DNA from 2 places in the Geobacter grbiciae genome. Region 1 is predicted to be linked to the other one. Evidence: riboswitches for the same ligand, from Rfam matches in the RefSeq annotation. Region 1 holds a riboswitch; the other holds the start of a gene.
The links. A riboswitch is a leader RNA that binds a small molecule or an ion and turns the genes downstream of it on or off. The one in region 1 is predicted to bind molybdenum cofactor.
Positions count from the first base shown of each region.

Region 1 (14,647 bases):
GCGGAACTGGTGGGGAAAGGGAATTTCGCCGTCATCGAGGCCCTTGAGGCCCGCCTCGGGAAGAAGACCGGCATCCTCACCATCGGCCCGGCCGGCGAGCTGAAGATGACCGCAGCCAACATCTCCGTCAAAGACCCGGACAGCAAGATCCGCAGCCACGGCCGCGGGGGGGTGGGGGCCGTCATGGGCTCCAAGAAGATCAAGTTCATCTCCATCAACGACGAGGGGGCCCCCAAGGTTCCGATCGCCGATCCGGAGAAATTCAGGACCGCCTCCCGGGCCTTTGCCAAGGCGCTCCTGGACCACCCCGTGAGCGGCGAAGGTCTCCCCACCTATGGCACCAACGTCCTGGTCAACATCCTCCACGAGGCGGGAGGGCTGCCGACCCGGAACTTCACCGCAGGGCAGTTCGACAGCCACGACAAGATCTCCGGCGAGACCTTGCACGAGACCATCGTCGCCCGGGGGGGCAAGCACAAGCACGGCTGCCACGCCGGTTGCATCATCCAGTGCTCCCAGGTCTACCACGACAAGGAGGGGAAATACGTCACCTCCGGCTTCGAGTACGAGACCATCTGGGGGCTCGGCGCCGACTGCTGCGTTGACAACCTGGATGATATTGCCAGGGCCGACAACCTCATGGACGACATCGGCATCGACTCCATCGAGACCGCCGTCATGTTCGGCGTTGCCATGGAGGCGGGCATTCTCCCCTTCGGCGACGGTAAAGGGATCATCCGGCTGCTCGAAGAAGAAATCGCCAAGGGTACCGCGCTGGGCCGCATCCTCGGCGGCGGAGCGGGCTCCGTGGGCAAGGCCTACGGCGTCACCCGGGTACCGGTGGTTAAGAACCAGGGGATTCCGGCCTACGACCCCCGGTCGGTGAAGGGGATCGGCATCACCTACGCCACCAGCACCATGGGGGCCGACCACACCGCCGGCTACACCATCGCCACCAACATCCTCAACGTGGGGGGGTTCGTGGACCCGCTGAAGAAGGACGGCCAGGTGGAGCTTTCCCGCAACCTCCAGATCGCCACGGCAGCGGTGGATTCCACGGGGATGTGCATCTTCGTCGCCTTCCCGGCCCTTGATATCCCCGAGTGCCTGCCGGCCTTGATCGACATGATCAACGCCCGTTTCGGCATCAGCCTCACCGGCGACGACGTGACCAACCTGGGGAAATATATCCTGAAGACCGAGCGGCAGTTCAACATCGCGGCCGGATTTACCAGTGAGCACGACCGCCTGCCGGAGTTCTTCAAGACCGAGCCGGTGGCGCCCCACAACGCCGTCTGGGATTTCAGCGACGCCGAGATCGACGAATTCTGGAACTTCTGAAACGCCGGCGCGGACACCTCCCGTGTCCGCGCCCTTTACCAAGGCAAGGCCAAGGGGCCGTGGGGGAGAAGCGCAATGGAGATCACCGTAAAACTGTTCGCCATGTTCCGTGTCGGGCGTTTCGCCGCGGGCACCTATAAATACCGGGATGGGATTACCCCGGCGGACATCGCCGGCGAACTGAAGATCCCGGAAAAGGACGTGGGCATCGTCCTGGTCAACAGCCGGCACGCCAAACTGGACCATCGGCTGTTCGAGGGGGATACCCTGTCGCTGTTCCCCCTCGTGGGAGGGGGGTAAGATGGAGCTGTACGACTTCATCACGGCAGCGGCGCCAGGGGGCCTTTTCCCCTGGACTGCCCAGGTGGAGGCCGCCGAGCGGTTCGGCCTCACCCTCGGCCGTGTGGAAGAGGCGGCCCTCGAACGGGGCATCATGCCGGCTCGCTACCAGCGCAACCGCCGGACCATCACCGTCGACAACCAGCTCCGCCTCTGCCGTAGCTGTGCGGTCATCATCGGCAGCGGCGGCCTCGGAGGGTACCTGATCGAGGAACTGGCCCGCCTCGGGGTGGGAAACCTCGTGGTAGTGGACCCCGACATCTTCGAGGAGCACAACCTGAACCGCCAGATCCTTTCCTCCCCTGCCCTTCTCGGAAAGCCGAAAGCAGCGGTCGCGGCGGCCCGCGTGGCCGAGGTCAACCCGGCGGTCGTCGTCACCCCCCTTCAGATTGCGTTCTCCCGCGAAAACGGCCAGGGGATACTGGCGGGGTCCGACGTGGTGATGGACGGCCTGGACAGCATCGCCACACGCCTTGAACTGGCGGAATGCTGCCGAGGGCTTTCCATTCCCCTCGTGCATGGCGCCATCGGCGGCTGGTACGGGCAGGTGGCCTCCCAGCTTCCCGGGGACGACATCGCCCCATCCCTCTTCGGCAACTGGTCGGAGCCGAAGGGGGTTGAATCGCAGCTCGGCAACCCCTCCTTCACCCCGGCGGTGGTGGCAAGCCTCCAGGTGGCCGAAGCCTGCAAGATCCTCTTGGGTGAGGGGGAATCGCTCCGCCACCGGATGATCTACGTGAACCTCCTCCACATGGAATTCGACGAGGTGCTGCTCGAACCGTCACGGACCGCGGTGGGGGAATGAGCCGTTATAACGTCTGGACACTCCTTCCATTTGGTGATAATCAGCATATTTCATTTTATCAGTTGACACGAATTACTTAATCTGGTACCTTAATACCAGTTTTTAAAAATACTAGTTTTTTCTCCGATCCGTCATACCTACCAGGCGCAAAGCCTCACGGTATGCGGTCAACGGGTTCCGCTGGAAACGGCGGTGCCTCCCTTTTGGAAAGGAGAACTCTTTATTCCCCTTCGTGGGGTATGGGGCCTCTTTCCGTTTGGAGAGAGGCCCTTTTTGTTGTGCACCGGCAGGCATGCCCTGTACCGGCATGGTGAGCGCGGCTCATTACTATCAACCCCCAGGAGGAACACATGAAACACAGAAACATCGCAGCAGTTTCAGCCATTCTTGCGGCCACTGTGGCCTGCACAACCACGGAGGCCAAAACCTTGGAGGACATCCTCAAAGAAAAGGGTGTCATCACCGAAGCCGATTACAAGGAAGTGACCAAGAGCAAAGCGTTCGATTACAAGGTTGGAAACGGCTTCACCCTCACCTCCCCGGACGAGAAGTTTCAGCTTACCCTCGGTGGTCGGCTCCAGACCCGCTACACCTTCACCGACCTGGAGGAAAACAGTGCCTCGAAACCGGACACCAGCAAGTGGGAGGCTAAACGGATCAAATTCTGGCTGAAAGGCTACGCCTTTACCAAGGACCTGACCTACCTCTACCAGGTGGATTTCGCCAACAGCGGCTCCTCCAAAATGCTCGAGCACGCCTACATGAACTACCGGCTTATCGACGAAGTGCAACTCCTTGCCGGCCAGACGAAGGTTCCCTTCGGCCGCCAGTGGCTGAACTCCTCCGGAAGCCAGCAGTTTGTGGACCGCTCCATGGCCTCCGACATGTTCCGTCCGGGCTACGACGTGGGGGCGAAGCTCCACGGCGACATCATGAAGGGACTCGCCACCTATGAGTTCGGTGTCTACGGTGGCGCTGGCCAGAGCACCGTCCGCAGCTCCAACGACAACGCCATCGCCGCCCGGGCCACCATCAACCCCTTCGGCAAAATGGCTTACTCCGAGGGCGATCTGGACCAGAGCGCCAAACCGCTTCTCTCCGTTGGCGGTAACTACTACCGGAACACGATGGCGGCTACATACAAGGCTGCGTCGGGAACCACTCCCGCTTCCACCACCCTCGAAACCAACAACATCACCCTGGCCGGCACCAGCGGCTGGCTCGGCAAGGGCTTGGGCACCTTCACCACCAATGAGAAGATCGACGTCAACACCTGGGGCGTGGACGCCGCCTTCAAGTGGCTCGGCGCCTCGGCCCAGGCCGAATACCTGATAGGTCAGGCCGACGGCCAGACCAGCAACAAGACCCTGAGGGCCCACGGCTTCTATGCCCAGGCGGGCTACTGCATCATTCCGAAGACCCTGGAAGTGGCCTTCCGCTACTCCTACGTGGACCCCAACCGTGACAAGGCCAACGACCTGATCACTGACACCCAGGGGGCGGTTTCGTACTACTTCAGTAAGCACAACCTGAAGCTCCAGGCCGACGTCACCAACACCCACAACCAGGGGACGGGGAAGACCGACGACAAGCAGTACCGGCTCCAGGCCCAGATCATCTTCTAGTACCGGCGCAGGATGCGGCGGAAACAGGGCCACCCGCCGCATCCTTACCCGGAAGAAATGGGATCGAGATTCAACGGCTTCAAATGCAGGGAAAAATGATATAGTAACCCCAAAATGACACCTCATTCCGCCAACCATAACCACACGCACAAGGAGATTGTATGAATTCGCTGCGCGGCATTATCCTTACCCTCGTTGCCTTGGTAGTCCTCTGCGGCGCCGCCTCGGCCGAAGAGCGCCTCAAGATGTCCACTACCACCTCCACCCAGGACTCGGGGCTGCTGAAGGTGCTCCTCCCCCCCTTCGAGAAAAAGAACAACTGCAAGGTTGACGTAATTGCCGTGGGGACGGGGCAGGCCCTGAAACTGGGTGAAGCCGGCGACGTGGACGTGGTCTTCGTTCACGCCCGCAAACTGGAGGACAAGTTCGTGGCCGACGGCTTCGGCGTGAACCGCAAGGATGTCATGTATAATGACTTCGTCATCATCGGTCCCAAGAACGACCCGGCCGGCATCGCCAAGGCGAAGACCGCCGCCGAAGCCCTGAAGCTGATCGCCGCCAAGCAGGCCACCTTCGTCTCCCGGGGCGACAAATCCGGCACCCACATGAAGGAACTGGAGATCTGGAAGGCCGCCGGCACCGACCCCAGGGGGAGCTGGTACGTGGAGGCGGGCCAGGGGATGGGGCCGGTCATCACCATGGCCACCGAGCGGCGCGGCTACACCCTCGCCGACCGGGGTACCTATAACGCCTTCAAGGGGCAGAAGACCGACCTCGCCATCGTCTTCCAAGGGGAGAAGGGGCTCTTCAACCCCTACGGAATCATCGCCGTGAACCCGAAAAAATTCCCCCATGTGAAGTATGACCTGGCCATGAAATTCATCGACTACGTCACCGGCCCCGAAGGGCTGAAGATCATCTCCGGCTACAAGGCCCACGGCGAGCCGGTGTTCTTTATCTACAGGAAGTAGTTTTTCTTCTGGATTCTGACTCCTGAATTCTGTGATAGTGCACAAATGGACTTTTTCTCCGAATCTCTCAGAACCGCTCTGGAACTGATCACCTCCCGGGACCCTGACGTGGTGAGCGCGGTAACCGTTTCGGTGGTGGTGTCGCTCTGGTCGACCCTCTTCGCTTCCCTGGCCGGCGTACCGGCCGGGGTGGCGGTGGCGGTGACGGAGTTCACCGGCAAGCGGGCCGTAGTGACGCTTCTCAACACCCTCATGGCCCTGCCGACGGTGGTGGTGGGCCTTTTCGTCTACAGCCTCATCAGCCGCCAGGGACCGCTGGGAGGGTTCGGAATCCTTTTCACCCCCTGGGCCATGGTGGTGGGCCAGACGCTCCTGGCGATCCCCATCGTGGCCAACCTGACCATGAGCGCCATCAAAGGGGCCGACCCACGCATCGTTCCCACGGCCCTCACCCTGGGGGCCGGACCATTCGAGAGCATCCGCCGGCTGGTGGTGGAGATGCGTTTCGGGATCATGGCGGCGGTGATCGCCGGTTTCGGCCGGGTCATCGCCGAGGTGGGGGTCGCCATGATGCTCGGCGGCAACATCCGGGGGTACACCCGCACCATGACCACCGCCATCGCCATGGAGACCGGCAAGGGGGAATTCGCCCTGGGGCTTGCCCTGGGGCTCATCCTCATGACAGTGGCCCTGATGATCAACATGGCCCTCAACGCCCTGCAGCAGAGGTAACCCTTCGTGAGCATCCGCTACCGGCTTGACAGCATCCAGACCTCTTACGACTCCCGGACCGTCCTGGACATCGGCCAGCTCACCCTCCGTGCGGGCCGCCTCTACATCCTCACCGGCGCCAACGGAGCGGGAAAAAGCACCTTCCTCTCCCATCTGGCCCTTCTCACGGCGCCGACATCAGGCGAGATCGTCTTCGAGGGGGAGACGGTGCACTGGAGCAACAGCGCCCTCCAGCGCCAACGGCGTGACGTGACCCTCGTCCACCAGTCCCCCTATCTCTTCACCGGCAGCGTCGCCGCCAACGTGGCCTACGGCCTGAAGCTGCGCGGCGTCCACGGCGACGGCCTGAAGCAGCGGGTCGAGGAGGCGCTGGCACTTGTGGGTCTTGCCGGCTTCGGGCACCGCCGCTCCCGGGAGCTGTCCGGCGGCGAGGCCCAGCGGGTGGCCCTGGCCCGGGCACTGGCCCTTGAGACTAAGGTGCTCCTCCTGGATGAGCCCCTCGCCAACGTGGACCGCAACACGAGTGACCTGCTGGAGAACATCATATCCGCACTCCCCGCGCGGGGGACCACCGTTGTCATGACCACCCACGACCCTGAGCATCTGGAGCGCCTGAAGGGCGAACGCATCCACCTGGCAGCGGGCCGTCTCGTCGCACCGCAATCGTTCAGCACCACATCTGTCGAGGAAGGAGAAATCCAACCGTGCCGTCTTTCACCGAAGCCCGCAACATCATTCTCGATCGCGTAACCCCACTCGGCATCGAGCGGGTGGGGATTCTGGAGGCCGCAGGCCGCGTCCTGGCCGAGGAGGTGGTGGCCCCCTGGGAGATGCCCCTCTGCGACAACTCCGCCATGGACGGCTTTGCCGTGCGAGCCGCCGACTGCGCAGCCATCCCGGCAACCCTGAAGGTGACCGGCTATATCCCGGCCGGCGGCGAGGTGACCGGAGCAGTGGAGCCCGGCTGCGCCATCCGGATCATGACCGGTGCTCCCCTCCCCCCCGGCTGCGACGCCGTGGTCCCCGTGGAGGAGACCGAGGACAACGGCGCTGCCATTCGGGTCGTTGCGCCCGTGAAGGAACGCCAGCACATCCGCTTCAAGGGCGAGGACGTGGCCACCGGTGAGACCGTCATTCCGGCGGGCACCCTTATCCAGCCCCCCGAGGTCAGCATGCTCGCCTCCTTCGGCAAGGCCCTGGTGCCGGTCTTCCGCAAGGCCCGCGTCGCCATCCTCTCCACCGGCGACGAGCTGATCGAGCTGGGCGAGCCGCCGGTGCCGGGCAAGATCATCAACTCCAACACCCTGTCGCTGGCGGCGGCGGTGCGCCAGTGCGGCGCAGAGCCGATCGTCATCGGCATCGCCCGGGACAACCGGGAAAATCACCGGGAAATGCTCGCCGAAGGGCTGAAGGCCGACGCCCTCATCACCTCCGCCGGAGTTTCCGCCGGCGACCGGGACCTGGTCCGGGACGTCCTGGCGGAGATGGGTGTAGAGCAGATCTTCTGGAAGGTGGACATGAAACCCGGCGGCCCCACGGCTTTTGGGATGCACGGGGCGAAGCCGGTTTTCTCGCTTCCCGGCAATCCGGTCTCCACCATGGTCACCTTCGAGCTCTTTGCCCGTCCGGCCCTGCTGCGGATGATGGGGTACCGGCGCGTGGTGCGCCCTTTTGTCAAGGCCATCCTCCGGGAAGACGCGAAGAAGAAACCGGGCAAGGTCAACTTCCTCCGGGTCCAGGTGACGGTGCAGGAAGGGCGCTTCGTGGCCTCTACCGCAGGCGACCAGCACACCGGAATCCTCAGGACCATGGTCAGGGCCAACGGCCTGGCGCTGCTCCCCCTGGAAGCGTCCATCGTCCACGCCGGGAGCGAGGTGGACCTGATGCTCCTGAGGGACGATGTGACCATGCTGGAACGCTAAGGGAGATTACCGATATGTCCTTCAATCACTTCGACGACCAGGGCCGGGCCATCATGGTGGACGTGAGCGGAAAACAACCGACCCTCCGCACCGCAACCGCCGCCGCCACGGTGGCCATGAAGCCCGAGACGCTGGCAGACCTCCTGGCCGGACGGACCACCAAAGGGGATGTCCTGGGCGTGGCGCGACTGGCGGGCATCGCCGCCGCCAAGAAGACCCCGGAACTGATCCCCCTCTCCCACCCGCTGGCCATCCACCATGCCGCGGTTGACTTCGAGACCGAACCGGAGACCGGGACCATCACAGTGAAGGCAACGGTACGGGCCTTCGAGCGGACCGGCGTGGAGATGGAGGCCATGACCTCGGCGGCGGTGGCGGCCCTCACCATCTATGACATGTGCAAGGGAGCCGACAAGGGGATCACCATCGGCGATATCCGCCTTCTCTTCAAGGAGGGGGGGAAGAGCGGCACCTGGCAGCGGGAGGAACCGGCATGAGAGCGGCAATTCTCACCTTGAGCGACAAGGGTTCCCGGGGAGAGCGGGCAGACGCCAGCGGCCCGGCCCTCTCTGCCTGGCTGGCGGAACGGGGGGTCGAGACCGCCCATACGGAGATCATCCCCGACGAGGCGGATCTCATCACGGACAGGCTCAGCCAGTGGGCGGATTCGGGCCTCTACGACCTGATACTCACCACCGGCGGCACCGGGGTATCTCCCCGCGACGTCACCCCCGATGCCACCATGAAGGCCCTGGACCGGGTGATCCCCGGCTTCGGCGAGGTGATGCGGATGAGGAGCCACGAAAAGACCCCCCACGCCATGATCTCCCGGGCCGTGGCCGGCATCCGGGGAGAGGCCCTTATCATCAACCTCCCCGGCAGCCCCAGGGGGGCCATCGAGAACCTGGAGGCGGTCTGGCCGGCGGTACCCCACGCCGTGGAGAAGATCCAGGGGGACACCCGCGACTGTGCCCCCACCCCCTGAACGGCAAACGCCCTCCACCCTTCTAAACCCGGCCCAGGCCGGGTTTTTTGTTGACCAGCTTCCCCGCATGGACTATAAACTAGAATTCCGTTTGAATTTAGACCAAGGAGGATCGACCATGGGCCTGATGGACCAAATCAAGGCTAAAGCCCGGAACAAGCTGCAGACCATCGTACTCCCGGAGAGCTACGACGACCGGATGTACGCCGCTGCCCAACAGATCGTCGAACAGGGTTTGGCAAGGGTAGTCATGCTCGGCAACGCAGACGCCATCACGAAGAAAGCCACCGGCCTCGGCGCCGACATCTCCAAGGTCGAACTGATTGATCCGGCTTCCTCCCCAAAGCTCAACGACTATGCCGACGCCCTCGTGGAACTGCGCAAGAGCAAGGGACTCTCGAAGGAAGAGGCTCTGAAGCTTCTCACCGCCGCCGACAACCTCTACTATGCCGGCATGATGGTCCGGCAGGGGGACGCGGGAGGCGAAGTAGCCGGCGCCACCGGCACCACCGGCGACGTCCTCCGGGCAGCTTTTCAGACCGTTGGGCCGGCCCCGGGAATCAAGACGGTATCCTCCTTCTTCTTCATGGTAACCAAAACCCCGAGCTTCGGCGAAAACGGAATCATCTTCTTCGCCGACTGCGCCGTAAACCCCAATCCCGATGCCCAGGCCCTGGCCGACATCGCCGTGGCCACGGCCAGAAACTGCAAGGCATTCCTCGACGTGGACGCCCGGGTGGCCATGCTCTCCTTCTCCACCAAGGGGAGCGCCAGCCACACCGACGTGGACAAGGTCCTCAAGGCCATGGAACTGGCCAAGGGCATCGACCCCACGCTCCAGATCGACGGCGAACTCCAGGCCGACGCGGCGCTCCTCCCCAAGGTGGGTGAGCGCAAGGCCCCTGGCAGTGCGGTGGCCGGCAAGGCCAACGTCCTCGTCTTCCCTGACCTGGACGCCGGCAACATCGCCTACAAGCTCGTGGAGCGCGTCGCAGGCGCAGAAGCCATCGGCCCCATCATCCAGGGACTCGCCAAGCCGGTTAACGACCTCTCCCGCGGCTGTTCCGTGGATGACATCGTCAACGTTGCGGCAATCACGGCAGTTCAGGCACAAGGCTAGCCCGCAGAGAGATTCTGAGCCGAAAATGAAAAACGGCCGCCAGGCACGATGCCCGGCGGCCGTTTTTTCGTTGAAGTCCGCATAACACAGAAAGGCCGCCATGGAAACCCACGGCGGCCTTTTTCCAGACAGGGTCAGTTCACCTGTTTGCTAGGACCGAACGAAGTCCTGCCGCGCAAACGAGTAGTCAAAGTTCATGTGGTCGGTGTAGGTGCCATCGAGTATGGCAACCACGTCCTCGGTAAAGACAAGCTCCTCGTCGGTGGGAATGACGAAGACCTTGATGGGGGAGTCATCGGTGGTAATGAGCGTCTCCCGTTTTCTGGTCATGGCGCTTTTGTTCCGCTCACGGTCCAGTTTGATCCCGATACCTTCGAGCCCTTCAATGGTCTTCTCCCTGATGGGCCACCCCATCTCACCGACGCCGGCTGTGAAAACCACCGCATCGAGACGGCCGAGCACCGCCATGTAGGTGCCGATATACTTCTTAAGGCGGTACGCTTCGATCTCAAGGGCAACCTTGCAGCGATGATCGCCATTATTGGCGTTCTCGATCACATCGCGGCGGTCGGTGAAGCGCCCGGTCACGCCCAGCACCCCGCTCTTTTTGTTGAGAATGCTGTCGATTTCCTTGGCGGAAAGGTTTTCCTTCTGCATCATGAAGGCAGGAATAGCCGGATCGATATCGCCGCACCGGGTGCCCATAACCGCCCCTTCGAGCGGCGTGAGCCCCATGCTGGTATCGATGGACACCCCTCCCCTGATGGCACAGTGGGAAACACCGTTGCCGATATGCATGGTGATGATGTTGCAATCCGAAGGTTTTTTGCCAAGCAGGACAGCGGCCCGCTTCGACACGAAGAGGTGAGAGGTCCCGTGGAAACCGTAGCGGCGGACGCCATATTTCTCATACCACTCGTAGGGAAGCGGGTAGAGATAGGCATGCTCGGGCATTGTCTGGTGGAAAGCCGTATCGAAAATGGCAACGTGCGGCACTAAAGGGAGGACGGCCTGGGCCGCCTCGATACCGGCGATGTTCGGCGGGTTATGGAGGGGTGCCAGGTGCTGAACATCCTTGACGGCATCAAGCACCTTCTCGTCAATGAGAACCGAGCGGGTGAACATTTCTCCACCGTGGACAACACGGTGGCCAACCGCGGAAATCTCATTGATATCCTTGAGGACACCGTGCTCCCCATCAACGAGGGTCCTGATAATCAGATCGATGGCCACCTTGTGGTCGGGGCACTCATATTCCTTCCGGTAGGTTTCACGGCCCGGAACCTCGTGCATGATGAACGAGTCGCCGATAATGACCCGCTCCACCATACCCTTGGCGACGACCTCTTTCTTTTCCCAGTCGAACAACTGGTATTTCACCGAGGAGCTGCCGCAGTTGAGGGCGAGAATTACCATCACATCCTCCTAAATTGAGTAAAAATAAAAAACGTTAAACAGTAATAAAACGTGGAATATCAGGATAATTTCAAATACCGCAAGTCGCAAGCCCCAAAAAATAAAACTGTTTTTTATATATACAACACAGGTGGCTCAAATTCAAGTTTTTTTGTGAACTCCAACTCTGGGGCAGCACCTTTCTGCTGGACTTCAGGAACCCGCCGTGCTATGTTTACGGATAATTTGGCTCAGACCAAAAACCTTTATAAGGAGGTAGGACCAGTGGCTCACGTTATTTCTGATGACTGTACTAACTGCGGTTCCTGTGTCGATTCCTGCCCGGTGAACGCCATCGCCCCGGCCGGTGACAAGCACAAAATTGACGGCGACACCTGCATCGACTGTGGTGCCTGTGTCGACACCTGCCCGACCAGCGCCATCAGCGCTGCTTAATTCGTCAGGTTTCAGCATGCGAAGCCGGTCCGAGCAATCGGAACCGGCTTCTTTTTTTGCGCGTCCATAAAAAAAGGCCGGAACGAATCCGGCCTTCAATCAATTATTTCTCGAACGCTACTGGCTTGCCACTGTCGAACCGACCACCTCTACAGCGTAATCGACAACATCCTTCGGGATTTTGGCAATCACGATAACAAAAGGTATCCGCTTGCCCGCCTGGACGCCAAGGTTCGCGAGAGAATCGCCGAACTGGTTTCCCATGGCCGCTTCAATCCGCGCGAACGGAAGTGTTTTTATCTGCTCGTCGGTGAGATTGTTGCCGCAATAGGCAACCTTCTGCACCACCGCCTGACCACCTGCCGCCAACAGCGCGCCGCGAACCTGAATGGCAGCCCGGGGCTTGCGGTAATTATTCACCGCCTCCCCACGGATGACAAACACCTCTCCAGCCTCGGAATTGACAAGATAGGTGCCGCCAACCTTATCGAGGGAAATCACCCCCTCCTCGCGACCCTCCACACCAAACCACTCGGCAAGAAAACCGACACCCAGCCTGTTGAGGAGCTCCGGCCCCTCTTTGAAAAAATAAAATCCGAAGCCGGCAAGGGCGACGATCACGAGAACTGAAAACGCAATGACAACGGACGGCAAGAACGATCTCCCTTTACGGCGCGATGCAATGCTCAGGGGTGGAGCTTCGCCCTCGGCCGCCGCCGCAGGGAGGATGGGTGGTATCTCTGTTACCGGGAGTTCCTCGCCCGCGGGTTTGCCCATAGGCGCACTTTCCGGTTCTGAAGCGGCAGAAACTGAAAACAGGTTTTCACCGCCACTGACTGACTCCGCTTCAGCATCCTCAATCCCGAAATCTATTTCGCCAAAGTCAACATCACCGGTCGCTGACTCTTCCGCTTCGGCATTTTCTCCGTAAACAGCCGCGTCAGCCTCTTCGAACTCGAAAGAGATCTCCTCTTCTTCCGATCCTTCGACGCCAGAAGCAGACGCACCGGTCGCTGCGGCAAAAGCCTCGGGGCTCACCTCGCCAAAACTGATCTCTTCCTCTTCGATGGTGCCGCTCCCTGCCCGCTCTTCTCCCCCCTCGGACATGGCCGAATCGGAGGCTAGAAAGCCCGCCTCACCAGAGATGGCGGCAGCAGCAGAATCATCCTTCTCGAACTCGAAGCCGCCGAACGCCTCTTCCGGACGAGTGTTCTCCTCGAAATCCGCCATCGGCTTTTCCGGCTCTGCGGGCTCGATGCCGACTGAATACCCCTCCCGATCTTCGGATGATTCTGCAACGACCGATGGCGAAAACTCTTCCGGGGCACCACTAAAGGGAAACGGTTCTTCAGCAGGGGGAGGCGTTGCTGCTTCCAATGCCTGGTCTGCGGGCATGGCGGTAGCAGTCGCAACCGTCCCGGCACCCGTGGCAAGTTCAGTACCTGCAGTGGGCGAGCCCAGCCCCTGGAGAAGAACATCAAGATCACTTTCCTCGACTGGTGCCTCTTTCTTCACCACGAAAATGTGCTTGCACTTTGAGCACCGGACCTTGATCCCGGCATCACTGACTTTTGAATCGTCGAGCCTGAATCTGGCTTTGCACTGTGCACACTGTATAATCATCTGTCACTCCGCAGGTGGAAAGTACCTGTCAATGGGCAAACCTACACAAAGGCGTGATTTTCGGCATTTTCTATAGCAGAGAAAAGGACTTAGGTCAAATCATTATGGTCACCACATCCCCTTTGTGCTATATACGTGAAGAGTATGAATCCAGGCTTCCCGTTAAGCCAATCCCCTTCGGGCAAGGAGCAAACGATGATCCGCCACCCTCTTCACACCCTTACAGTTGTTGCATTCCTGATCCTGACATTGTCTCTTCCGGCATTTGCCGCCCCGGTTCTGGAAGTTGACAGGCCGGTTTTCGATTTCGGCTCCATATCACAGGGCAAAAAGCTCGAGCACGTCTTCAAGCTCATGAACAAGGGAGATTCCCCCCTCACCATCAACAGAACGAAGACGTCATGTGGCTGTACTGTTGCAAATGTTTCAACAAAGACCATTGCCCCGGGGAAAAGCGCGGATCTAAAAATATCCTTTGACTCGGCAAATTTCGGCGGCAAGGTAACCAAGACGATTACCGTTGAAAGCAATGACCCTGCTTCGCCCACCACAACCCTTACCATCAAGGGAAACATCAACGAAGAACTGGTGGTGACCCCACGCCAGATAAATCTTGGGCAGACCAAGGCGGGAAGCAGCAAGGAAGCCTCCGTTGCCCTGGAAAATCATGGCGAAAGGACCGTCAAGATACTCTCGGTCACCACTCCCATGCCCCAGGTAAAGGCAACCATTAAGAAACACGCCCTTAAGCCGGGAGAAAGGACCCAGCTGTCAGTGACTGTCTCGCCCCGCCCCGAAGACCGCTTCCTGAGCGGGTTCATCATCATTGCCACTGACATCCCGGGCAAACCGGAAATAACGCTTCCCCTCTACGGGTCGGTTGCAAAGTAGCCTGGGGCGTCACTGGTCCCGCAGGTCCTGGTAGGCCCTATCAAGATTCACATCCAGGAAGGCCTTATATCCCGGCATCCCTTCATGGGCGGGCAGCCTGAAGAGCTTCTTTGTCTCGGCCAGGGTCTTGCCTGCCTCCATATGGCGCAGGACCTCTGTCAGGAAATCCTTGAAGAAGAGCCGGAAGCGCCTGAGGCCTGACCGGTCTGTCACCTGGCCGAGCCCCGGGACCACGTATTGCGCCCCCACGGCCTCCAAGGTCTCCAGGGTGATCACCCAGTCCCGCATATGTCCTTCGCCCATATAGCCCACCACGTCGTTGTAAAAGAGATCCGAGGCAAAGAGAATCCCTTCGTTGGGGAGAAAGAGAAACACGTCCCCCTCGGTGTGGCCGAAGTCGGCACTACTGAGGACAATGGTGGTGTTGCTCCTGAGAAGGGTC
Region 1 covers NZ_JAHDIW010000010.1:132,970-147,616, forward strand. The annotation lists gene KJB29_RS12990 (aldehyde ferredoxin oxidoreductase family protein) at 1-1,341, shown strand, start outside; gene KJB29_RS12995 (MoaD/ThiS family protein) at 1,417-1,641, shown strand; gene KJB29_RS13000 (HesA/MoeB/ThiF family protein) at 1,643-2,485, shown strand; molybdenum cofactor riboswitch at 2,595-2,715, shown strand; gene KJB29_RS13005 (porin) at 2,836-4,110, shown strand; gene KJB29_RS13010 (ABC transporter substrate-binding protein) at 4,272-5,081, shown strand; gene KJB29_RS13015 (ABC transporter permease) at 5,127-5,813, shown strand; gene KJB29_RS13020 (energy-coupling factor ABC transporter ATP-binding protein) at 5,820-6,563, shown strand; gene KJB29_RS13025 (molybdopterin molybdotransferase MoeA) at 6,518-7,735, shown strand; gene moaC (cyclic pyranopterin monophosphate synthase MoaC) at 7,750-8,232, shown strand; gene KJB29_RS13035 (MogA/MoaB family molybdenum cofactor biosynthesis protein) at 8,229-8,720, shown strand; gene pta (phosphate acetyltransferase) at 8,839-9,840, shown strand; gene KJB29_RS13045 (acetate kinase) at 9,991-11,256, opposite strand; gene KJB29_RS13050 (DUF362 domain-containing protein) at 11,521-11,691, shown strand; gene KJB29_RS13055 (DUF3426 domain-containing protein) at 11,809-13,314, opposite strand; gene KJB29_RS13060 (DUF1573 domain-containing protein) at 13,510-14,205, shown strand; gene KJB29_RS13065 (MBL fold metallo-hydrolase) at 14,215-14,647, opposite strand, start outside.

Region 2 (11,725 bases), on a different contig from region 1:
AATGGTAGACCCCACAACAGAGGAAGGACTGGCCCAATTTGTCGAAGTTTCAGAAATATAGTCAGAACGAACAGAAGCAGCATAAAGCTTAGGATAACGAGACGGATTAGCTTTTACAACAGAGGCAACAGCAGACTGAGATATTGTAGCGGTAACATTACGAGTAATAGTATTGACAGTAGAGGCACCTAGAGCGATATAAGAGATAGTCATATCGCGCGCGATAGTACCAGACGGCGTAACTTTAGTGCCAGAAGCAACACGAGAACCGCCATTCTCACGGTAATAACGCTTTGCATAGACATAAGCACCACCAACGATAACAGATGACGCCAAAGCAGCAGCAGCCACACTAATAGTAATAGGGTCAACTATAGCAACAGCGTTTTTTGTGTCATAAACAAGAAACGTACAGAGAGCAACCAACGAAACAGCAATTAAGCGCAGACCTTTAAACATGCCACCACCCCCCCCCCCCGTCAGATACAAAAAAAAAGGGGGCCGAAGCCCCCTTAAAACCGCAGGGCGGTTTTACTTGGTGAAACGCTTGTACAGCTTCCACCCGATACCAGCGGCAAGAACAATGCCAGCGATAGGCATTGCCGCAGCAATAGCGGGGGTCAGTTCACCAGTTACAGCAGTACCAACGGCGGTGAAGTCAAGAACAGGAGTTGCAAGAGCGGCAGAGGCAGAAGCAGCAACGGCAACGGCAGAACCAACGACAGCAAGGAACTTTTTCGACATGATGAAACCTCCAATGTGAGTTTTAGCCCCTGTGGGGCGTGATAGCCTGACGGCCCGGAACCGTCAGGATACAAGATTTTTGAACATGAGCCAAACACGATTCAAGCCATAGGCAAAGAGCCAGACACCCATACCGATTGAAAGAGCAGCAAAGAAGTCTGCATTCATATACTTACCCCTTCCACGTAACGGCAAAAATCAGAGCACAGATGAAACCGGAGACAACAGCAGCACCAGAGTTTATTGCATCAATGACTGGCTGTAGCTGCTCCGGAGTCATGCAACGGCCTTTTTATCGACGGGAACAGCCTGAACGAAGTACAGCGAAGTACGCTCTTGAAACTTAGACACATTGACCTCAATTTCAACCATCTTTCCACAGAGCGACTTTACATAGCCAACCTGCTCCTGTTTCAGGCCAATGCGGCGAACTTCGGGATAGTCGAGGCCAAACTCGAAGACAATCAAGTTGTGAAAAACAACACCATCTTTCTTCCCGTGCTTTTCGTGAACTTCAAGACACAGACCAGTAATTTTTGCAATCATAATAAAGCCCCTTTCTTAGTGGCATAATGGAGCAGGGTTGTACCCATGCTCAAACATATCGTTGTAATCGGTTTCGCAGCAATCTATCAGTAAAGCTTCATGCTTGAGCTTGAAGGCGGCTTCTTCTATCGCTTCTTCGAAGACAGTGTCGAAGCCACTCACGGCAATCCGAAGAACTTTCATTGCTGCGGCAGCGCCGAGACAGTACCGGAACAGGTTTCCAAGGTCGGGATTTTTCCGCACCAACTTGGGGCGCTTATCATCAAACCTCGAAAACATGGCAAGCCAGAGAGGACAAGCGACAGACTTCTTTTTATTGTGACGCGTCTTTGCCACTGACTCAGCAGATGAAGCAACGTAGAACATAGGGCGGATATAGGAAGCGAAGAGGGAAGCCAGAGAAGCGACCAGGCCAATACCTTCCGCATATTTCAAAAGTTGCGAGTAGGCGACTTTTGCAACGTCCCCCCTAAGTTGCAGTTCAAAACGGGTCCAATCGGCGTACCCCTCCCGCTGTCCCGGAGCAATGCCTTGCTCACTGGCTTTATCGTATATTCGAAGTCGGGCGTCACTTTTGGGAGAACCGACATAGAGAGTCTGGCCCGGAGCCTCCCGAGTAAACCCCACAAATCCAGTGATATGCCGTGCCGTTCCGCCGAATGCACCCCGTAGAAGACACCCCCGGACATCCTCAACAGTGTAAGCACCGTCAAAGGAATCAAAGGCGATATCAAGGCGGGTCACTTTCGCATGGTCGGGGAGGGACAGGACGTCAAACATATCGCAGCCACGGCCAGAGAGTTGGACATGGACATCGGGGCGGTCAGGGGAATAAAGAACGGTACAACCGGGGGCAACGTAGGAAAAGAGATAGCCATAAAGACCTTTCTCTTTTGACTTAAGGTCGAAACCGTGAAGGAGTTTGAACGCTTCCGGCAGATGACCGTAAGGGAGCGTGAAGGAGAGAAAATCAACTTGATACCCGTTCACCGAACACCCCCGAGAGAGGGAGCAACGGCACCGGAGAAGCAGCAAACAAAACACCGTTCAGGCGAGGATGAACAACCGAAACAAGACGGAAAAGGCCGGAAAACCGCCGTATGGCGTACTTTACATAATATATCTTATGGGACGTAAACCATGAGGTAATTGCCGCCGTGCCAGGTCATCGGCGGTAAAGGCTCCTTCCGTCCCTGCTGGTCAGGTTATAGGCACAGAATGGCACCAGCAGGCCATCGGGAGACACAACCGATATGCAGCACCCCCTGAGGCGCTCCAGATCCAGGTTTTCCGCATCCTGAAATGCCATGGCAGAGATGGTGAAACTCCTGGTGGCGACATCCCTGAGAAAGCTATCCAGATCAATGGCCCCTTCGACCCGGACCGGGTTTGATCTGCCCGACTCACAACAATCGGTCTGCTCCGATTCTCTGGGATTGCCGCAGCATGATGCGGCTGAGGGAAGCTTCCAGCGGCGCGACACGGTATCCACGGTCCTCCTGATTCCCCCGCTGCCACAGTTGGTCGTGCAGCAGGAATCGCCCCCCATCGCCCCGAGGGAGCGCAGCCCGCCGTCGGCCGAGTAGAGATATGTGGCGTGAAAGGAACAGTGGGCATGTTCCCCGCCGGGAGGAGAGAAATCGGCTAGCCTGAGCAGTCCGTCGGTCTGCTCTTCGAGACACCCCATCAGTTCGGGTAAAGTGAAGCGGTTGCCGCAGCCCTGCTCAGGGAAACGGCCAAAATAGCTGACAGGCTGGAAGTGAATCCCCCGCACGATTGGGGCCAATTGAAGGGCCTGCCGCACGATGGCGCCGACGGCATGGCTGTTCACTCCGCTCACGATTGTCGGGACCAGGATCACGCCGAGGCCGGCCTCGCCGGCATGCCTGACGGCCCGGAGCTTCTGCTCCAGAAGCGGACTTCCCCTCAAGGTGCGGTAGATGCCGTCGTCGACCCCGTCGAACTGGAGAAAGACTGCCGAAAGCCCCGCCGACCGCAACCGGGCGGCATAATTCCCGTCGGCGGCAAGGCGCAGGCCGTTGGTATTGAGCTGGATAAAGGAAAAACCGATCCGCCGCGCCGCTGCCACGATCTCCGGCAGATCGTCCCGCAGTGTGGGCTCTCCGCCGGACAACTGGAGATTGCACGGCCCAGCCGCTGCCATGGCCCGTTCTAGCAGCCAGGTGATCCTGTCCAGGGAGGTATCCACGGAATCCTTTCGGCCGGAATCGGCAAAACAGACGGCGCACTGCAGGTTGCACCGGTCAGTCACCTCCAGTAGCACCGAACAGGGCATCTGTGCATGGGCACTGCAGAGGCCGCAGTCGAACGGGCACCCCTGCTCGACGGTCCCGTAGCAGAGCTCGGGGTGGACGGGCGGCTTCGGTCTCCGCCACTCGGCCAGTGACGGCTTTCCGCGCCAGATAAGGGTCCTGAACGAACCGTGCTCGTCGCACTCCTTGACCTGGAAGACCTCGTCACCCAGCACTTGTCGTGTCGCCGCTATCCTTTTCAGGCAGACGGGGCAGATGCTTTCGGTTTCACCCAGATTCACTGTTTCCATGACACTATCCTTTATCTGTTACGGAAGCGGGTCTTCAGCCTTTCGGGCCACCATGAGGAAATAGCCGAGGCCCCCACGGGCCGCCTCCCCTTTCCTCTCCGTACCACCCTTCCACGCATCCGGCAGGCATTCGCCGGCCAGGATCATGCGGACCGCGAATTCCTTCAGCAAACGGTCGTGGGTTTCCCACCGAAGGAGAGTGAAGCCATTGCCGGCCACCGCGTCAAGGAGTTTCTCGCGGGTGAGAAGCCCACCGGCCTGTTCTGCCCCATTGTCTCCAGCCGTGCTGAAAACGTCGCTCACTACCAGATACCCGCCGTCCTTCACGACCCGCGCAAACTCCCGGAGGGGAGCCGACCGGTCAGGGAGGACGGAAAGGACGCATTCACACAGAAGGAGATCGACGGTGGCGCTCCGGAGGGGGATCGTTGCAGCCTCCCCCCGGATAAGGCGGGCCGTTTCGAGGCGGGGGGCGGTACCCCCGAGAAGGGGCTCCGACGGGTCGAGCCCCACCAGGCGGCGGAAACCGGTCCGTTCCAGGTGATACAGGGTTCCGCCGGCACCGCAGCCGACATCGGCAATCAGGGAATCGGCGGAAAGGTTGCAGACCTCCAGTGCCCGGTCTGTAAGCGCGGTCCCCCCTGGCCGTAGGCACGGACCCACGGTGCGACAGAGCTCCAACCAGTTGAGTGCGGTACCGTTCATCGGTTCACCGTGCCGCCGGAAAGTTACTTGTCTTCCAGCGCCTGTTCTGCCGCGGCCAGCTTCCCGGTTGCCAACTCCTCAGTGACAAGGATGAAGCCGCACCCGGAGCAGGCCGGAAGAGTGATGGGAAATATGGACTGCATGTACTGGAGCCTGACAGTTTGCTCCTCCAGGGGGGCCTGGCACTGATTGCAGAGCCATTCGCTGCCGCTGCCGGATTTTACCCACTCCTGCGTGCTCCCGCTGGACTTCATCGCCATCCGGTGGGAATACGCGGTGACCAGCCGATAGTCATCACCGGTCCGGACATACTCTGCCCAGTAGGTGACCGCTTTGGGGCGATGGAAGGCGAGAAAATGGCCGGTGGCAGAGTTGAGCAGCTTCCTGCTGGTGGTCTCGGCATGAAGGATGACCTTCTGCGCATCCTCCCTCAGGATCGAGCGGTCCTCCATGAGACGCTCGACCTCCCCGGGTATCTGCAAACTGATCTGCTCATACGCGTTCATCTGGCGGTCCCCCATCCTGTCGCATGATATCTGCCCCCTTCCCTAACGGGTTGCCACCCGCACCCTTCTCTCGAAGGTCTCCCCCTCTTCCGACACACGGTCATCAGGTACGCAACCGGCAGTGAGGTTCGGTTCTTCCAGCAGGACCAGGTCACCGCGCAGCAGATGTACCTCCACCTCTTCCCCTGCCGCCACCACCGACGGTCCTTCGGGGAGGATGACAATGGCATTGGCCCGTTGGATGGTACTCAGCCGGCACGCCTTGTGGTTTCCGACCGTGGTGGCCATGTAGCGGCCGTTCTCCGCTTCTACCCGGACCGACTGGCAATGGACCCGGCCGGGCTCCTTGCGGATATCTTCCCGCAGCCGTGCCTTGAGGTTCGGCCTGACCGTCCGGCGATGCCCCATCAGCCTGAGCAGCCCCGGTCTGACGAATTCCTCGAACGTGACCATGGTCGACAACGGATTGCCGGGAAGGGAGAAGACCGGGATCCCGTCCTTCATGCCGAAGGCCTTGGGTCCGCCCGACTTCATGTCAATCTTTCCGAGCATCTGCCTGACCCCCACCTCAACCAGCACATCCCGCACGAGGTCCCGGGCTCCTGCCGAGACGCCGGCCGTAGTGATCAGCGCATCGGCCTTCAGTCCCGTCTGAAGCTGCTCTTTCAGGCTTTCCCGGTTGTCACGACCTATGCAGAGGAGAATCGGCTCGGCGCCGATCTCCCTGAGAGCCGCAGCCAGATACTGGGCATTGCTGTTGATGATGCGTCCGTTTGACGGATGCTCTCCCAGTTCGATCAACTCATCGCCGGTGGAGAGCACCGCCACCCGCGCCTTCCGGTAGACCGGCACCACCGCTTGGCCGAATGAGGCCAGCAAGCCTATCTCCTGCGCCTGAATGACCGTCCCCTCCGTCAGCACCAGGTCGCCGCCTGTCAGATCCTCACCCCGGAAGCGGATATGCTGCCGGCGACGGACCGGCGCCATGACCGTCACCATGCCGTCCGTCTCCAGGGTATCCTCCCCCGGCACCACCGCATCGCAGTTGTGGGGGACAGGTGCACCGGTCATGATCCGGACGGCGCACCCCCCCAGAACCGGCTCCGACACATTGCATCCGGCCGGAATAAAGCCGGTAATCCGTAGGGTGGTCCCCTCGCCCGTGCAGTCCGCACTTCTTAGGGCGAATCCGTCCCTCGCCGAATTGTCGAAAAGCGGCAAATCCCACGGTGCCGCCACATCCCTGGCCAGGACCCTCCCCAGGGCGGACTGCAGGTCGACACGCTCCACTCCGAGCGGAGTTATGTTATCAAGAATAATCCGGAGGGTTTCCTCTGAGTCTGGCATCTCACCTTCTCCACAATCCGTTCAGCTTCCATGATGGACGCATGTTGTGGTCCCCCCGGCAGGGCCGGGGGGACTATCATGCTACCCGTTCTTGCGCCCGGAAGTAGTATCACTTCTTCGACATTCGGGCAACCGTATCCATTACCTTGTCGAAACCATGTTTTCGCACCAGCGATTCCAGACCGACCTCCATCTCGGTCACCGTCGTTTGTATATCCTTCTCATCCACTTCCACTTCCCGTTCTTCGTAGACCAGGGCATCGACCAGGCACCACTTGACACATACCGGCTCGTCTTCGCCGTCGCACATGTCGCATTTCAGGGGCAGACCCGAATCCGGTTCCTTGAAGAGGTCCCGGGAGGGGCAGGCGGCACGGCAGGAGTCGCACTCGTTGTATTCCTTGCCGTCGATGATGTACTTGTTCCGCCCCATGCACTCGGATTCGGTGTACTCGCCGGCAAAGACCGGCATCCAGATGTCCTCGAGACGGTTGGTGATGACCTGGATGCGCGACCGTGCCGGGTTGTTGCTGCTGTACGGCGGAACCGCGTGGAAGGCGGAGCACATGATTTCGCAGGTCCGGCAGCCGTTGCACTTGTCGGCATCAACCGTGATCGTCCTGACTTTCCGTTTAATTTTGGCCATTTTTCAAGATCCCCCTCTTTTCCAGGTCGTCGGCGACATAGCCCAGGTCCAGTTCTTCCAGCTTTTCCCGTGTGGGAATGCCGTCGTGGTTCCATCCCTTGTACGTGTAATAGGTGGAAAGAAGCTGCTCTTCCAGTTCGGGGAAGCGTTTCTTCCAGTGGTCAGCGGGCGGCTTTTCGTCAACTCTCCTGATACCCAGCCTGTTGTTGTAGGCTCGGTGCAGGTTCCGGCTCCTGTTGGCAATCTGCTTCAGCCCTGACTCGTCCAGATCCAGGCCGGTAGCCGCGGAGATTATTTTCGGGTAGTTGTGGATGTGATAGGGCGGCTTCAGGCAGAAGGACGACATGCCGCAGCACATCCCCACGGCGTCATCGATGTTGTGCATCATCTCCATCCAGTCCACGATTTCAGAGCACATGTCCGGTGTCGGGAAGTAGGGAATCGACTTCTCCCCCCTCAGTTCCCAGTCCAGCACGATCTGCTTGAACTTTTCGTCGGGAATCTGGGGCCAGTCGCGGACGAATTCCTCCCGCTGCTCCATGGTTGGGAAGGCCGATTGGGGCCACTGTCCTTCCATCTGGGTGATGCTGATCTTCTCGTTGGTGGAATACATGAGGAAATAGAGCGGATCCAGGGTCCCGAGCTTGACCGGGAGCTGCTCGTGCTTCTTGATGGTGTTGTGATCGAAGGCTTCCGCACCGTTGCCGATCTTGCGGGCTGCGAAATAGACGCCGTCGGCCAGGATATCGCCAATCCCCTCACGACGTGCGACCCGGTCGAGGAGCCAGAAGAATCTCCCTTCCTTGTCGGACGGACACCCCTTGAAGTCCTTGTCAGTGAGAATGCCGGCTTCATAGAGCTCAACGGCAAAGGCAAGAATCTGGGGCGTCGAGAAGGAATCAACCCCGTACTCGGTGGCGCGCTGGAGGATCTTCCAGGAGAAATCAAGGTCATCCACATAAGCCGCCATGGCATAGGTGAGCTTGCCGAAGCATTTCGCCATATACCGTGGGGTATCCTTGTGGGAAATAAGCGCCCCGCAATGGGTCGGACAGTTGTAACAGCTGATCAGACGCTTTACTGCGCCATGCTGTGACTTTGACCATGACTCGTCGATCTCTTCGGTCCAGAAGTCCCTTCTCCGGGTCCGGGCATTGCCCCAGGCGAAGTTCTCCGTATGCCATTTTTCATCGGTATGGAGCATCTCCTGGGGCGACCCGATGCCGGAAAGGATGGTCATGACGTCCTTAATGGGGTTGGCCCATCGGTACTTGATATAATCCGTCACCCCCTGCAACTCTTTCATGAACTCTTCCGGCCGGGCAAGGAAGACATCGCCGGTGCCGCGGACAGCCACGGCCTTGATCTTCTTGTCGCCCATGATCGCGCCGCCGCCGAGTCGGCTGGCGCTTGAGCGGGATTGCTCAATGGAAGCCGTAAAGACCCGGTTCTCACCGGCGATACCGATGGCAGCCACCTGGGCTTTCGGATCGTTCAGCTCCTTCCGGATGAGTTCCTGGGTCTCAACCGCCCCCCTCCCCTTCAGATGCGACGCATCACGCAGCTCCACCTTGTTATTGGAGACGTACAGATAGACCCAGTCGGGCGACTTGTTCTTGAAGATGATCTTGTCGTAGCCGGCATACTTCAGCTCGGCCGCGAAAAACCCCCCCATCATCGGATAGGCCAGCGTGCCCGATTGGGGCGAAATGAAAGAAACAACGGTGCGGTTGGCGCTAAACACCGGCGTGCCGTTCAGCAGGCCGGTACTAAATACCAGCAGATTTTCGGGATCGAATGCCCTGGTTTCCGGCGGTACCCTGTCCCAGTGGAGCTTGACGCTTGTTCCCAACCCCCCGAGATGGAGCTCCATCAGCCTGGGATCGGTTGCGACCCGTTCGATGTTCCCCTTCGCCAGGTCGACTTCCAGATAATATCCTGCCTCTGCGTATCTCATTTTTCCTCCTTTTTCCCGATGTACACCCTGTGTCTAATTTTCTATGCGGAGGCAGGTCTGTAGCGAATGCTGGCAGAATCCCCCGCACGCTTCCCCGATGCAGGCCCCGGGACGTCCCAGATGCTCTCTCATCACCTCGGGTTCCAGCGCCACCCGTTCGATAGTTCCCGTTGCCAGATTGATTTCCAGATAACATCCGACCTCTTCGTATTTCATATCCTCCTCCTCTCACCACTTGTTGTCGTAATCCGGCATCATCACACCGGACACGTTGGTACGCGGTCTATCCCGCAAAAAAAACAAAAGGGGCGCTCTCTGGATAGAAAGGCCCCTGAACGTCGCGGACATACCTCCGCGTCGCTGGGTCCCCTTTGCATAAGGAAGGCAACGCCGTTTCCAGCGATACCCATAGGCCGGACCGCCCTGGGGATGTTCCCTTTAGGCGCCGCGGCTCGGAGACGGTTTTAAATTTTTTCAAGTCCCGCTTCCCGCCGACAGCCCGCACTAGAGCCTCGGAGGGAAAAAACAAAAGGGGCGCTCTCCTGGATAGAAAGGCCCCTGAACGTCGCGGACATACCTCCGCGTCGCTGGGTCCCCTTTGCATAAGGAAGGCAACGCCGTTTCCAGCGATACCCATAGGCCGGACCGCCCTGGGGATGTTCCCTTTAGGCGCCGCAGCTCGGAGACGGTTTTAAATTTTCGCGGTGCAAAGCATCTGCCGCACCCTGTTACTACAACTCCACCATAAGCTCACGCTTATTTGCGTAAATTAGTACTACATTACTATTTTACTTGTCAAACAAAAAATTCTCGCTTAGTGTGCAAATATCTGTAAGGTGCCTTGTCTGCCCAAGAATGACAACAGGCCAAAAAAAGATTCACCTGGAGAACAACACCATGAACGACCAGTCAGTGAACACGATCACCTTCGATGGCCCCTATCTCGACATTTTGCTCATGAAGCATCAAGGGCTCTGTTGCAGCCAGATCGTGGTCAAGCTGGTGTTGCGCGACCTGGGTCGAGACAACCCGGACCTGGTCAGGTCGATGGCGGCCCTCTGCAACGGTTTTTACGCCGGCGTCACCTGCGGGGTGCTCACCGGTGCGTCATGCGCGTTGTCACTGGCACTGGATGGTTCGAGGGAGCGGGAGAGGCAGGACTCGGAGTTTCCCCTGCTGCTGGCTGAATTGTGGGACTGGTTCTCGGTCAAGGCTGAAAAAGAGTACGGCGGGATCAACTGCGACGAGATCCTGAAGGCGAGCCCCGACAAGCGGGCCTGCTCGGACCTGCTGCTGGCAACCATGGAGAAACTCCAGTCGATACTGGCGACCGTGGGCGGTACAGGTCAATGACCACTCCGTTACCACCTGTGAAACAAGCATGGAAGAAAGGGGTGCCGCGATGAATAGGACGCCGCTGGAGGGGTGGATACGGGACAAGCTGCTTCTGCCCGGCACGCAGGCACTAACGCGGAGCGACCTTGAGACGTTTCAAGTACGAAAACTGCGGGAGGTGGTCACCTATGCCCAGACAAAGAGCCCCTTCTACCGGAACCTTCTCGCCGAAGTCGATGACCTGGACGTGAAGGATCTGCAGGCATTCAGCCGCCTCCCCTTCACGACGCCGGACGACGTGAGAACCCAGGGGATGCGGATGCTCTGCACCTCCCAGGACGAAATCGAACGGGTGGTCACCCTGCAAACCTCAGGGACCAGCGGCGAGGCAAAGCGGATATTTTTCACGGCAGAAGACCTGGAGCTGACGGTCGATTTCTTCCATCACGGCATGGCGACCATGGTCGCTGCCGGGGCAACCGTCATCATCTTTCTGCCCGGCGAACGACCCGACAGCGTTGGTGACCTGCTGGCGCGGGGATTGAGACGGCTGGGGGTGAGGCCGGTAACCTTTGGCCCGGTACGGGACCCGATAGCGGCACGGGCGGAGATTATGCGCCACCCCTCCCCTTGCCTGGTGGGGATACCGACCCAGATTCTTTCTCTGGCCCGTGGTGAGGGTGGCGAGGCGATTCCACGGGGCTGGGTGGAGAGCGTCCTTCTTTCAACGGACTACGTGCCCACGGCGATCGTGGAGGAACTGAAGCAGAACTGGGGCTGCCGGGTCTTCACCCACTACGGCATGACGGAAACCGGGCTGGGGGGAGGCGTGGAGTGTGAGGCAAGGGACGGCTACCATCTGCGCGAGGCCGACCTGTATACGGAAATCGTCGACCCGGCCACAGGCCGGCCGGTAGCCGATGGCGAGTTCGGGGAAGTGGTCTTCACGACCCTCACCCGAAGCGGGATGCCGCTCGTGAGGTACCGGACCGGGGATCTGGCGAGGATGATGCCGGAATCCTGCCCCTGCGGCACGGTGCTGAAACGTCTCGGGAGGGTGCAGGGACGAATCGGGGCGACCGTGAGGCTCAGGGATGGGGCAAGCATCGCCATGGCAACTCTGGACGAGGCGTTGTTTCCGATTCCCGGACTGCTGAACTTTACGGCCGAAATCGCCGATAACGGCGGCCGGGATCAACTCAACCTCTGTCTCCAGGCATGCGAGGGGCAGGAAGAACAGGTCGCCAGGGGGGCCGTTGCCGCCCTTGTGCGCGCCGAATCAAGCGATCCCCTGTTCCGGCAGGGGGGGCTGACGCTGGGGAGCATCACCTTCGACAGGGCCGGCTGGTTCACGACCGGCACCGGGAAACGGCAGA
Region 2 covers NZ_JAHDIW010000002.1:162,924-174,648, reverse strand. The annotation lists gene KJB29_RS04170 (hypothetical protein) at 1-459, opposite strand, end outside; gene KJB29_RS04165 (major coat protein) at 532-744, opposite strand; gene KJB29_RS04160 (hypothetical protein) at 1,021-1,290, opposite strand; gene KJB29_RS04155 (replication initiation factor domain-containing protein) at 1,306-2,280, opposite strand; gene trsS (radical SAM (seleno)protein TrsS) at 2,456-3,853, opposite strand; gene trsM (DVU_1556 family methyltransferase) at 3,872-4,558, opposite strand; gene KJB29_RS04140 (DVU_1557 family redox protein) at 4,582-5,064, opposite strand; gene KJB29_RS04135 (molybdopterin molybdotransferase MoeA) at 5,107-6,411, opposite strand; gene KJB29_RS04130 (4Fe-4S dicluster domain-containing protein) at 6,521-7,057, opposite strand; gene KJB29_RS04125 (aldehyde ferredoxin oxidoreductase C-terminal domain-containing protein) at 7,044-9,014, opposite strand; gene KJB29_RS04120 (ferredoxin) at 9,048-9,230, opposite strand; molybdenum cofactor riboswitch at 9,365-9,484, opposite strand; molybdenum cofactor riboswitch at 9,592-9,711, opposite strand; gene KJB29_RS04115 (DVU_1555 family C-GCAxxG-C-C protein) at 9,912-10,367, shown strand; gene KJB29_RS04110 (DVU_1553 family AMP-dependent CoA ligase) at 10,417-11,725, shown strand, end outside.
Region 2: it holds a riboswitch for molybdenum cofactor, as region 1 does, so the genes downstream of both, KJB29_RS04120 (ferredoxin) here and KJB29_RS13005 (porin) in region 1, are expected to answer to the same signal.